Regions from separate parts of the Mesorhizobium sp. LMG17149 genome, predicted to be linked through region 2. Evidence: predicted binding sites of a transcription regulator. Region 2 holds the regulator's gene; each other region holds the start of a gene.
What was found. Region 2 encodes PhoB, which activates phosphate uptake and scavenging genes when phosphate is short. Its sites were predicted from a motif close to TGTCATNNANCTGTCAT; they were not measured.
Positions count from the first base shown of each region.

Region 1: the regulator PhoB is predicted to act here: its motif matches at 1,519-1,535, upstream of phnC (phosphonate ABC transporter ATP-binding protein).
Region 3: the regulator PhoB is predicted to act here: its motif matches at 2,080-2,096, upstream of NP945_RS04105 (LTA synthase family protein).

Region 1 is NZ_JANIFL010000001.1:282,523-286,069, reverse strand. Features, by position in the region: gene phnL (phosphonate C-P lyase system protein PhnL) at 1-566, shown strand, start outside; gene NP945_RS01330 (DapH/DapD/GlmU-related protein) at 563-1,180, shown strand; gene phnC (phosphonate ABC transporter ATP-binding protein) at 1,615-2,472, shown strand; gene phnD (phosphonate ABC transporter substrate-binding protein) at 2,557-3,465, shown strand; gene phnE (phosphonate ABC transporter, permease protein PhnE) at 3,540-3,547, shown strand, end outside.
Region 2 is NZ_JANIFL010000008.1:265,734-269,280, forward strand. Features, by position in the region: gene pstA (phosphate ABC transporter permease PstA) at 1-61, shown strand, start outside; gene pstB (phosphate ABC transporter ATP-binding protein PstB) at 79-903, shown strand; gene phoU (phosphate signaling complex protein PhoU) at 930-1,637, shown strand; gene phoB (phosphate regulon transcriptional regulator PhoB) at 1,654-2,343, shown strand; gene NP945_RS20900 (ROK family protein) at 2,360-3,547, opposite strand, start outside.
Region 3 is NZ_JANIFL010000002.1:160,972-164,518, forward strand. Features, by position in the region: gene fabG (3-oxoacyl-[acyl-carrier-protein] reductase) at 122-859, opposite strand; gene fabD (ACP S-malonyltransferase) at 917-1,858, opposite strand; gene NP945_RS04105 (LTA synthase family protein) at 2,111-3,547, shown strand, end outside.

The sequences.
Region 1 (3,547 bases), on a different contig from region 2:
CCGGCAAGAGCTCGATCCTGAAGATGCTCTACGGCAACTATGCCGTCGACGAAGGCCAGATCATCGTCACGCACGATGACGGGCTGATCGACCTCGCCACCGCCAGCCCTCGCACCGTGCTTGCGGTGCGCCGGCAAACGATCGGCTATGTCAGCCAGTTCCTGCGCACCGTGCCGCGCGTTTCAGCGCTCGATGTCGTCGCCGAACCGCTGGTCGAGCGCGGCGAGGATCGCGAGATTGCCCGCGGCAAGGCCCGCGCCTTGCTGGCGCAGCTCAACCTGCCGGAGAAACTCTGGGCTTTGCCGCCTGCGACCTTCTCCGGCGGCGAGCAGCAGCGCGTCAACATCGCGCGCGGCTTCATCACCGAGCATCCGATCCTGCTGCTTGACGAGCCGACCGCGTCGCTCGACGCCAGGAACCGCGATGTCGTGATCGAACTCATCGCCGCCAAGAAGGCGGCTGATGTCGCCCTGCTCGGCATCTTCCATGACCACGATGTGCGCGAGGCGGTTGCCGACCGCATCATCGACGTCACCGCGTTCGCGTCCGGAAAAATCGCCGCATGAGCAGGAAATTGTCCGAGACGCCGCTGGTCCACCCGACGGCGGATGTACAGAATTCGACGCTCGGCCGCTGGACCGAGATCGCCGACCGCAGCCGGGTCTCGGAAAGCGAACTTGGCGACTATTCCTACATGATGCAGGACTGCTCCGTCTGGTGCGCGACGATCGGCAAGTTCGCCAACATCGCGGCCAGCGTTCGCATCAACGCCACCAACCACCCGACCTGGCGGCCGACGCTGCATCACTTCACCTATCGCGCCTCGGACTACTGGGACGATGCCGAGCACGAGACAGAATTCTTCGCCCAGCGCCGCGCCAAACGCGTCACCATCGGCCACGACACCTGGCTCGGTCACGGCTCGACTATCCTGCCCGGCGTCACCGTCGGCGATGGCGCCGCGGTCGGCGCGGGTGCGGTGGTCTCGAAAGATGTCGCGCCCTATACCATTGTCGGCGGCGTGCCGGCCAAACCGATCCGCGAGCGCTTCGATCGCCGCACGGCCGAACGTTACCAGGCGCTCGCCTGGTGGGACTGGGACCATGCAAGGCTGCGCGCCGCGTTGGATGATTTCCGGGAGCTTGAGGCCGAGGCTTTTCTGGAAAAATACGGCGGATAAGCCATCACGTCATCGTCATGGGCGAACCTGTTTCATATCCCTGACACATCACCGGCGCAGGACGCGGCTTGGCGTAACGCACTGGCCGTGCCGTTCGGTTACCGGCATAGCGGTCACAACGCTTACGTCTTCCACATCACTTTCCCCTACCAGATCCAGCATCTTGCGGACGATCGGGCCGCCGCATGGCGGGGCCTGTTCGACGATGCCTGACGCTTTTCGAGCAGCAAGCTCCTGTAGTCGAAATTAAGCCGCCCGCCTTCTGCAGCGTCAGGGACCTGGAGCACTTCGAGGAAACTGCTGGTCCTAGGCCGACCGTAAACTCCACACCTGTGGAGCGTAACAAAACTGACATCACCGCGACACGGCAGGTTCATGTGGCTGCGCTAGGCGAGAGCCTGACGATCAATGGTCCGGACCTGGAACCTGCCCCCATGCCAGCAAATTCCGCCACGCTCGAAATCCGCGGTGTCACCCGACGATTTGGCAAGAACACTGCCGTCAGCGACATCAACATCGCGATCCCGCATGGTCAGATGGTTGGCGTCATCGGCCGTTCGGGCGCTGGCAAATCGACCCTTCTTCGCATGATCAACCGTCTCATCGATCCCAGCCAGGGGTCGATTTTTTTTGACGGCGCCGAGGTCTCCCAGCTGCGCGGTTCGCCACTACGGCGCTGGCAGCGCGATTGCGCCATGATCTTCCAGCAGTTCAACCTGGTGCCGCGCCTCGACGTGCTGACCAATGTGCTTCTCGGCCGGCTGAACCACCGCTCCACCATGTCGAACCTGCTCGGCATCTTCTCCCGCGAGGAACGAGCCGAGGCGATAGCAGCGCTGGAGCGTCTCGATATCGCCCGCACCGCGCTGCAGGCCGCCGGCACCTTGTCGGGTGGCCAGCAGCAGCGCGTCGCCATTGCCCGCGCGTTGATGCAGCAGCCGAAGGTGATCCTCGCCGACGAGCCGATCGCGTCACTCGATCCGCTCAACGCCAAGGTGGTTATGGATTCGCTGCAGGATATCAATTTGCGCGAAGGCATCACCGTGATCACCAACCTGCACACGCTGGACACGGCCCGCACCTATTGCAACCGTATCATCGGCATGGCTGCCGGCAAGGTCGTCTTCGACGGCCCGCCGGAAGAGCTCAACCGCGAGGCCGTGCGCATGGTCTACGGCGCCGACAGCAGCGGCGGCGAAATCTCCGAGGCCATCACCTCGACCAGTGTCATCATCAAGCAAAAAATCGCCGCATCCGCCGGACCGCTTGAGCCAGCCTTTCCTGGTTACTGAGCGACCTGGATCGCCAGCCCGCGTCAAGGGCATCATATCCCAACGCAGCCGGCGCGATGCCGGGACCAACAGGAGAGAGACGAGATGTTTAGAAAGATACTTTTCGGTGCCGTTTCCATCATGGCCATGGCGATGGGCTCGGTCCAGGCACAGGATCTGAAGGAATTCCGCGTCGGCATTCTGGGCGGCGAGAACGAAGCCGACCGTCTGCGCAACTACCAGTGCTTCGCCGACCACATCAAGCAAGTTCTCGGCGTCGAGAAAGTTTCGCTGTTCCCGGCCGCCGACTACGACGGCGTCATCCAGGGTCTGCTCGGCGGCACGCTCGACTATGCCGAACTCGGCGCTTCCGCCTACGCCAAGGTCTACCTCGAGAACAAGGACGCGGTTCAGCCGATCCTGACGACGGTCCAGACCGACGGTTCGACCGGCTACCATTCGGTTATGGTCGCCCGTGCGGATTCCGGCATCAAGACACTCGCTGACATGAAGGGCAAGAAACTCGGTTTCGCCGATCCCGATTCGACTTCCGGCTACCTGGTTCCGGTCACCTCGCTGCCCAAAGACATCGGCATGGATGTGAAGAGCTATTTCGCGTCGACCGGCTTCGGCGGCGGCCATGAACAGCTTGTCCTTGAAGTTCTGAAGGGCACCTTCGATGCCGGCACCACCTGGGCCTCCGGCGTCGGCGACTTCAAGAATGGCTACAGCTCCGGCAATCTGCGCAAGATGGTCGACAAGGGTGTCCTCAAGATGGACGACCTCGTAGAGTTGTGGCAGTCCCCCTTGATCCCGAACGGCCCGCTGGTCATACGCACCTCGCTCGACGCCGACACCAAGCAGAAGATCACCGATTTCCTGACCAAGCTTCCGCAGACCGACCCGGCCTGTTTCGCGGCGGTGCAAGGCGGCGACTTCAAGAGCTATTCGCCGGTCACCCCGGAATTCTATCAGGCGATCATCGACGCTCGTAAGGCGAAGATCGGCTCGTAAGCCAAAAGGCACGACGCCGCCGGGGCCAAAGTGCCGCCGGCGGCGTTGCCGCGTCACGGGCTGGGGAACTATCGATGAGTGC
Region 2 (3,547 bases):
CCTCATGGCCATGAACATCACCGCGATCGTGCTTCGGCGTCGGTTCGAGCGGCGCTGGTAGAAAAAAGGCATTTTGGTATGAACATCATGACCGAACAGTCCCTTGAAAATGCAGTGGGCGATAAGATGAACGCCAAGTCGAACGAAGTGATCAAAATGCGCGGCGACAAGGTCGGCGTGTTCTATGGCGAGAAGCAGGCGCTGTTCGATGTCAATCTCGACGTCCGCCTGAATCAGGTGACGGCGCTGATCGGCCCCTCCGGCTGCGGCAAGTCGACCTTCCTGCGTTGCCTCAACCGCATGAACGACACCATCGATTCCGCGCGGGTAACCGGCAAGATAACGCTCGACGAAGAAGACATCTACGACAAGAACATCGATGTCGTCGAACTCAGGGCGCGCGTCGGCATGGTGTTTCAGAAACCCAATCCGTTCCCCAAGTCGATCTACGAGAACGTCGCCTATGGCCCGCGCATCCACGGATTGGCCAAGCGCAAGGCCGACATGGATCAGATCGTCGAGTCGAGCTTGAAGAAGGCGGCGATCTGGAACGAGGTGAAGGACCGTTTGCAGGAACCTGGCACGGGTCTTTCCGGTGGCCAGCAGCAGCGTCTGTGCATTGCACGCGCCATCGCCGTGTCACCCGAGGTGATCCTGATGGACGAACCGTGTTCGGCGCTCGACCCGATCGCCACTGCTCGCGTCGAGGAACTGATCGACGAACTGCGCCAGAACTATACGATCGTCATCGTCACCCATTCGATGCAGCAGGCCGCGCGCGTGTCGCAGCGCACCGCGATGTTCCATCTAGGCTATCTGGTCGAGGAGGGCGCCACCGACAAGATGTTCACCACCCCCGACGACAAACGCACCCAGGACTACATCACCGGCCGGTTCGGCTGAGCTCAGGCATATGAGGGACGAAGATCATGGGTGAACATACCGTTGCATCTTTCGATGAGGATCTGGAGCAGATCAGCCAGCTGATCCGCGACATGGGCGATCTCGCCCGCTCGATGGTCAGTGGCTCGACCAAGGCTTTGCTCAATTCGGACAATGCGCTGGCGCAGCGCGTGGTTTCCGACGATGCCATCATGGATGCCCGCCAGCGCGAGCTGGACGATCGCGCCATCACGCTGATCGCCAAGCGCCAGCCAATGGCCAACGATCTGCGTGCGGTGGTCGGTTCGATCCGCATGGCCGGCGACCTCGAGCGCATCGGCGACCTTGCCAAGAACATCGCCAAGCGCGTCGGCACTGTCGGGCTGAGCGTCACGCCGCACGATCTTTCGCATTCGATCGACGCGATGGCGCAGCTGGTGCTGATCCAGGTGCAGGGGGTCGTCGACGAGTATGCCGCCGCTGACGCGGCAGCGCTTGCCACGCTCAGAAACAATGATGAACGCATCGACGTCAAATACACCTCGGTGTTCCGCGAGCTGCTGACCTACATGATGGAAGATCCCCGCAACATCACGGCGTGCACGCACCTGTTGTTTTGCGCCAAGAACCTCGAGCGGATCGGCGACCACGTGACCAACATCGCCGAAAATGCCTACTATGTTTTGACCGGCACGCAGCTGCCAGCCAATCGTCCGAAGCAGGACGAGACGGCAATGTCCGCGCCAGCGGCATAACAGGGGTGACCAGCCGATGATCGCACCACGCATCATGGTGGTGGAGGATGAGGAGCCGCTAGGCGTGCTGCTCCGCTACAATCTTGAATCCGAAGGTTACCAGGTCGAGGTCGTGACGCGCGGCGATGAGGCCGAAATCCGGCTGCAGGAGAACGTTCCCGATCTTCTGGTGCTCGACTGGATGGTGCCTGCGGTTTCGGGCATCGAACTCTGCCGGCGCCTGCGAATGCGTCCCGAGACCGAGCGGCTGCCGATCATCATGCTGACCGCGCGAGGCGAGGAAAGCGACCGCGTGCGCGGCCTGTCGACCGGCGCCGACGACTATCTGGTCAAGCCCTTCTCGACGCCGGAGTTCATGGCCAGGGTCAAGGCGCTGCTGCGCCGGGCCAAGCCGGAAGTGCTGTCCAGCGTGCTCAAGGTCGGCGATATCGTGCTCGATCGCGAGTCGCACCGTGTCTATCGCAAGAAGAGCGAGATCCGGCTTGGGCCGACGGAATTCCGCCTGCTCGAATTCATGATGCGCCATCCAGGCCGCGTGTTCTCGCGCAGCCAGCTGCTCGACAATGTCTGGGGCGAGACGATCTACATCGATGAGCGCACGGTCGACGTGCATGTCGGCCGGCTGCGCAAGGCGGTCAACAATGGCCGTATGCCTGATGTCATCCGCACGATCCGTGGGGCCGGATACGCCATCCGAGAGGACTGAACTCCCTCGTTTGAACTCACGCCACGTTCTTGCCGCCGAAACCGGATCTCGCCTGCACGCCCGGCGCAAAAATCTCCTGATCGACGAAGATCAGCGCCCGCATGGCGCAGCCTTCGCGGATCAGCGGCAGTTCGTTCGGCTCGGTGTCGAAGGAAATCGATTTGGAATGCTGGCCGCCGGCGGTCTGGGCAATCGCTTGCCGCAATGCCGGCTCGATCAGGTCGAAGGCGGCGGCGCTGACACCGACCATGGCGACCGGCGCCGGATCGATCAGCGCGAACAGGCTGCCGAGGCCGTAGCCGAGCGCTTCGCCGGCCTTGCGATAGGCTTCCCGTTCGGGTCCGTCACCTTCGCGGGCCGCGGCAGCCAGGGCGCGCATGTCGGCGTCGCTGACATCGGCAACGGGTTCTGCATCCTCGCCCATCTGCCTGGCGTTGCGCCATATGGCGTAATTGCCCGCATAGGCTTCGACGCAGCCGCGCCGTCCGCAGCGACATAGCGCGCCGTTCGGCCGATGGATCATGTGGCCGAATTCGCCGCCCGAAGAATGGGTGCCGGTGAACAATTCGCCCTTCAGCACCAGTCCCATGCCGATGCCGTGCGACAAAAGGATAGCGATGAAATCGTCGCGGTAACGATCGGGGTCGCGCCAGCGCAGCGCCACCGCCATCATGTTGCAGTCGTTCTCCATTATGGCGGGGATGCCGAACTCGTCTTCGAATATGTCAGCGAAGGCGATGTCGGTGTGCGGCGTGATCGGCGACCACAGCATGGCGCGGGCACGGGTGTCGGTGATGCCCTGGATGGCCAGCGCGATGCGGGCGATGCTGCGCACGTCCAGGTCGGGATCTGCCAGGCGGCGCCGCACGATGGCCGTGCATTCCCCGATCAGCGACTCGCGCGACATCGTCAGCGTGTCCAGCCGGCGCTGTTCCTCGGATATTACCTGGCCGGCATAGTCGATGACGGCGACGGAGAGGAAGTTCAGCGACAGCACCACGGTCATTACCGCGGCCGCTTCCGGATTGAGACTGAGGCCGACCTGCGGCCGGCCGCGTTTGAGCGAGCCGGCCTCGCTCGGCTTGCTTTCGGTCAGGATGCCTTCGACGATCAGGTCGGATGAAATCGCCGAGATGGTCGAATGGCTGAGGCTTGTGGTCGCGGCGATCTCGGTTCGCGACGGCTGTCCGGCGCGGCGCACTGC
Region 3 (3,547 bases), on a different contig from region 2:
CGACTACGGACCGGTTTTTGCCCGAACCGCCGGGTTGCGGGCCGCATTACACGAAAAATAGCTGAGGTCCAAGCCGAAATGGTCTCTTTTCACAACCCGCCGGCGTTGCTGCCGAACCTCGTCAAATCATAGCCATGCCGCCATTTACGTGGATGGTCTGGCCAGTGACGTAGGCGGCTTCGTTGGAGGCGAGATAAGCGACGGCGGACGCGACTTCAACGCTGGTGCCCATGCGCCGCGTCGGGATCGCCGCCATGATCGCCTCTTTCTGCTTGTCGTTGAGCTTGTCGGTCATCGCCGATTCGATGAAGCCCGGAGCGACGCAGTTGACGGTGATGTTGCGGGTGGCGATCTCCTGTGCCAGCGATTTGGAGAAGCCGATCATGCCGGCCTTTGAGGCGCAGTAATTGGTCTGGCCGGGATTGCCGGTGATGCCGACCACCGAGGTGATGTTGATGATGCGGCCATGGCGGCGGCGCATCATCGGGTGGGTGAGTTCGCGGGTCAGCCTGAACACGGCGGTCAGGTTGACCTCGAGCACGCTGTCCCAGTCGGCATCCGACATGCGCACGAACAGGCCGTCCTTGGTGATGCCGGCGTTGTTGACCAGGATGTCGACGCCTTCGAGATCGGCTTCGGCTTTCTGGCCGAGCGCCTTGACCTCCTCACGGTTGGACAAATTGGCCGGGAACAGCTTGACCCGGTCGCCAAGCTCGCTAGCCAGCGCTTCCAGTTTCTCGACGCGGGTGCCATGCAGGCCGACGATCGCGCCCTGCGCATGCAACATCCTGGCGATCGCCTCGCCGATGCCGCCGGATGCGCCGGTGACGAGCGCCTTGCGGCCAGTCAATTCGAACATTTTTGTCTCCTGATTGAGAAGAGAACACCCTTTACAGGGATGGGATCAAATGACGCTTTATGCAAGCGCCGCCATGGCCGCCTCGACGTCAGCCGCGGTGCCGACCGACGCGGTGGCGACATCGCGGTTGATGCGCCGCGCCAATCCTGAAAGCACCTTGCCGGCGCCGATCTCGTAAAGCGTGGTGACGCCGTTTGCGCCGAACCATTCCACCGTCTCGCGCCAACGCACGCGGCCGGTTATCTGTTCGACCAGGCGGCGGGCGATCTCGTCTGGATCGCTGGTCGGGCTGACCGTAACATTGGAGAGGACGGGAACCACCGGCGCGTTCTTTGCCACGCCGGCCAGGGCTTCGCGCATGACGTTCGCGGCCGGCGCCATCAGCGCGGAATGGAAGGGCGCGGACACCTGCAGCATCAGCGCGCGTTTGGCGCCTTTCTCGGTGCACAGTTTCGCGGCCAGTTCGACCGCGGCCTTGGCGCCGGAGATGACCAGTTGGCCACCGCCATTGTCGTTGGCGATCTGGCAGACAGAGCCTTTGGCGGCTTCCGCGCAAGCGGCTTCGACATCGGCCTGTTCCAATCCGATGATCGCCGCCATGGCGCCCTCGCCGGCCGGCACCGCCGCCTGCATGGCATTGCCGCGTATGCGCAGCAACCGGGCGGCATCGGCAACCGAAACGAAGCCGGCAGCGGCCAACGCCGAATATTCGCCTAGCGAATGACCGGCGACATAGGCGATCTTGCCTTTCAGCGAGAAGCCGCGCGATTCCAGCGCCCGGATCGCGGCCAGCGACACCGCCATCAGCGCCGGCTGCGCGTTGGCGGTCAGCGTCAACGTCTCTTCCGGCCCTTCCCAGATCAGCTTCGACAGATTTTCGCCGAGCGCATCGTCGACTTCCTGGAAGACCCTGCGCGCTTCGGGGAAGGCGTCGGCGAGATCCTTGCCCATGCCGACCGCCTGGCTGCCTTGTCCGGGAAAGGTGAATGCAACGGCCATGCGAGGGCTCCCAAGGGCTGGTTTTGCTTGCCTGAAGACGGGTTTTTCCTGCCTGTGACGCATGGCGGGGCGCCAAGTCAAGCCCGGTTCGACCCTGCCCGAGGGCAGCCTCGTCCGCCGAGTGCCTGTTGCGAAAGGGTTTTTGGCGATCACTCCTGATGAAAACCGCTCACGATTCGTTTGCTGGCTCTTCTTATTTCCGTTACAGGCGCTAGCTTTGCGTGACAATTCCATGACAATCGAGTGACGTGCTTGTCGCTGGGTGGGGAAGTTAAAGTGGCAAAGAGTTACAAACGCACCGGCAAGGCCGCGCCACAGTTCCTGGAAGACGACCCTTCCACCGGCTATCTGCCGGGCAGGAGATGGCCGGTCGTGCGCTATGGGCTGATCAGCCTGGCGATTGCCGCTATCCTGGTGTTTGCCATCGAACTGATCGTGCGCGGCGACTTTGCCGGAACCATCTCCTTCTTCCTGCAGCCGTTCAAGCCGGGCTGGACCACCATCGTCGTGTTTGCGCTGCTCCTGATCGGCTTCGATGCGGTGCTCGGCCGCAGCCACCAGAGCCTGATGATCGTCGCGCCGCTGACCTTGTCGCTTGCTTTCGTCGGTCACCAGAAGTCGCACTATCTCGGCGATCCGCTCTATCCGACCGATTTCCTCTATGCCCGCCAGATCTTCGCGCTGCTGCCGCTTTTGGTACGCGAACGGCCGATGACCGCGCTTGCCATGGTCGTCGGCATCGTCGCCGGCCTGTCGCTGCTCGTCTACGGCTGGCGGCTATGGCGCCGCAAGGTTCCCGCACTCAGCCGCAAGGGGCGCCTTGCGCGGCTGACGCTGGCAGTGCCGCTACTCGCCTTCTTCGTTTCGATCATGGACTACGCCACCTTCTCCTGGACCAGGGATCGGCTGCAGATCATCCCGATCATGTGGGACCAGAAGGAAAACTATGCCTCCAACGGCTTTGCGCTGGCCTTTGCCCTCAACGTGCCAATGGCGCATGTCTCGGCGCCGCCGGGCTATTCCGACAAGGCGATCGCAGCGATAGCCAGGCCTGATGTGACCGCCTCGGTGCCGGCCGAGAAGCCGGACATCATCATCGTCATGAGCGAATCCTTCTGGGATCCGACCAAGTTGCCTGGCGTCACCATCACGCCAGATCCAATCCCCAATGTGCGGGCGCTGCGCTCGGGCTCGATGTTCTCGCCGGAGTTCGGCGGCATGACCGCCAATATCGAGTTCGAGGCGCTGACCGGCTTCTCCAACGCGTTCCTGCCGGCAGGCAGCATCCCCTATCAGCAATATGTGCGCACGCCGACGCCTTCGCTCGCGACCTTCCTGAAGAGCCAGGGTTACCGGGCGCGCGCCATCCATCCCGGCACCAACTGGTTCTGGAACCGTGGCGCGGTCTATGCCGATTTCGGCTTCAACGATTTCAAGTCGGAAGAGACGCTGCCGCCAATGCAAAAGCGCGGGCCACTGGCATCGGATGCGGCGATGACCGACGAGATCATCAGCGAGGCCGACGCCAGCGACGAGCCGGTGTTCTTCTTTGCGGTCAGCCTGCAAAACCACGGTCCCTACGAGCCGAACCGCTATTACAATCCCACGCATAGGGTGCAGGCGCCGATCAGCCAGTGGGCGCGCGAATCGCTACTCAGCTACGCCGAGGGCTCAGCCGATGCCGATCGC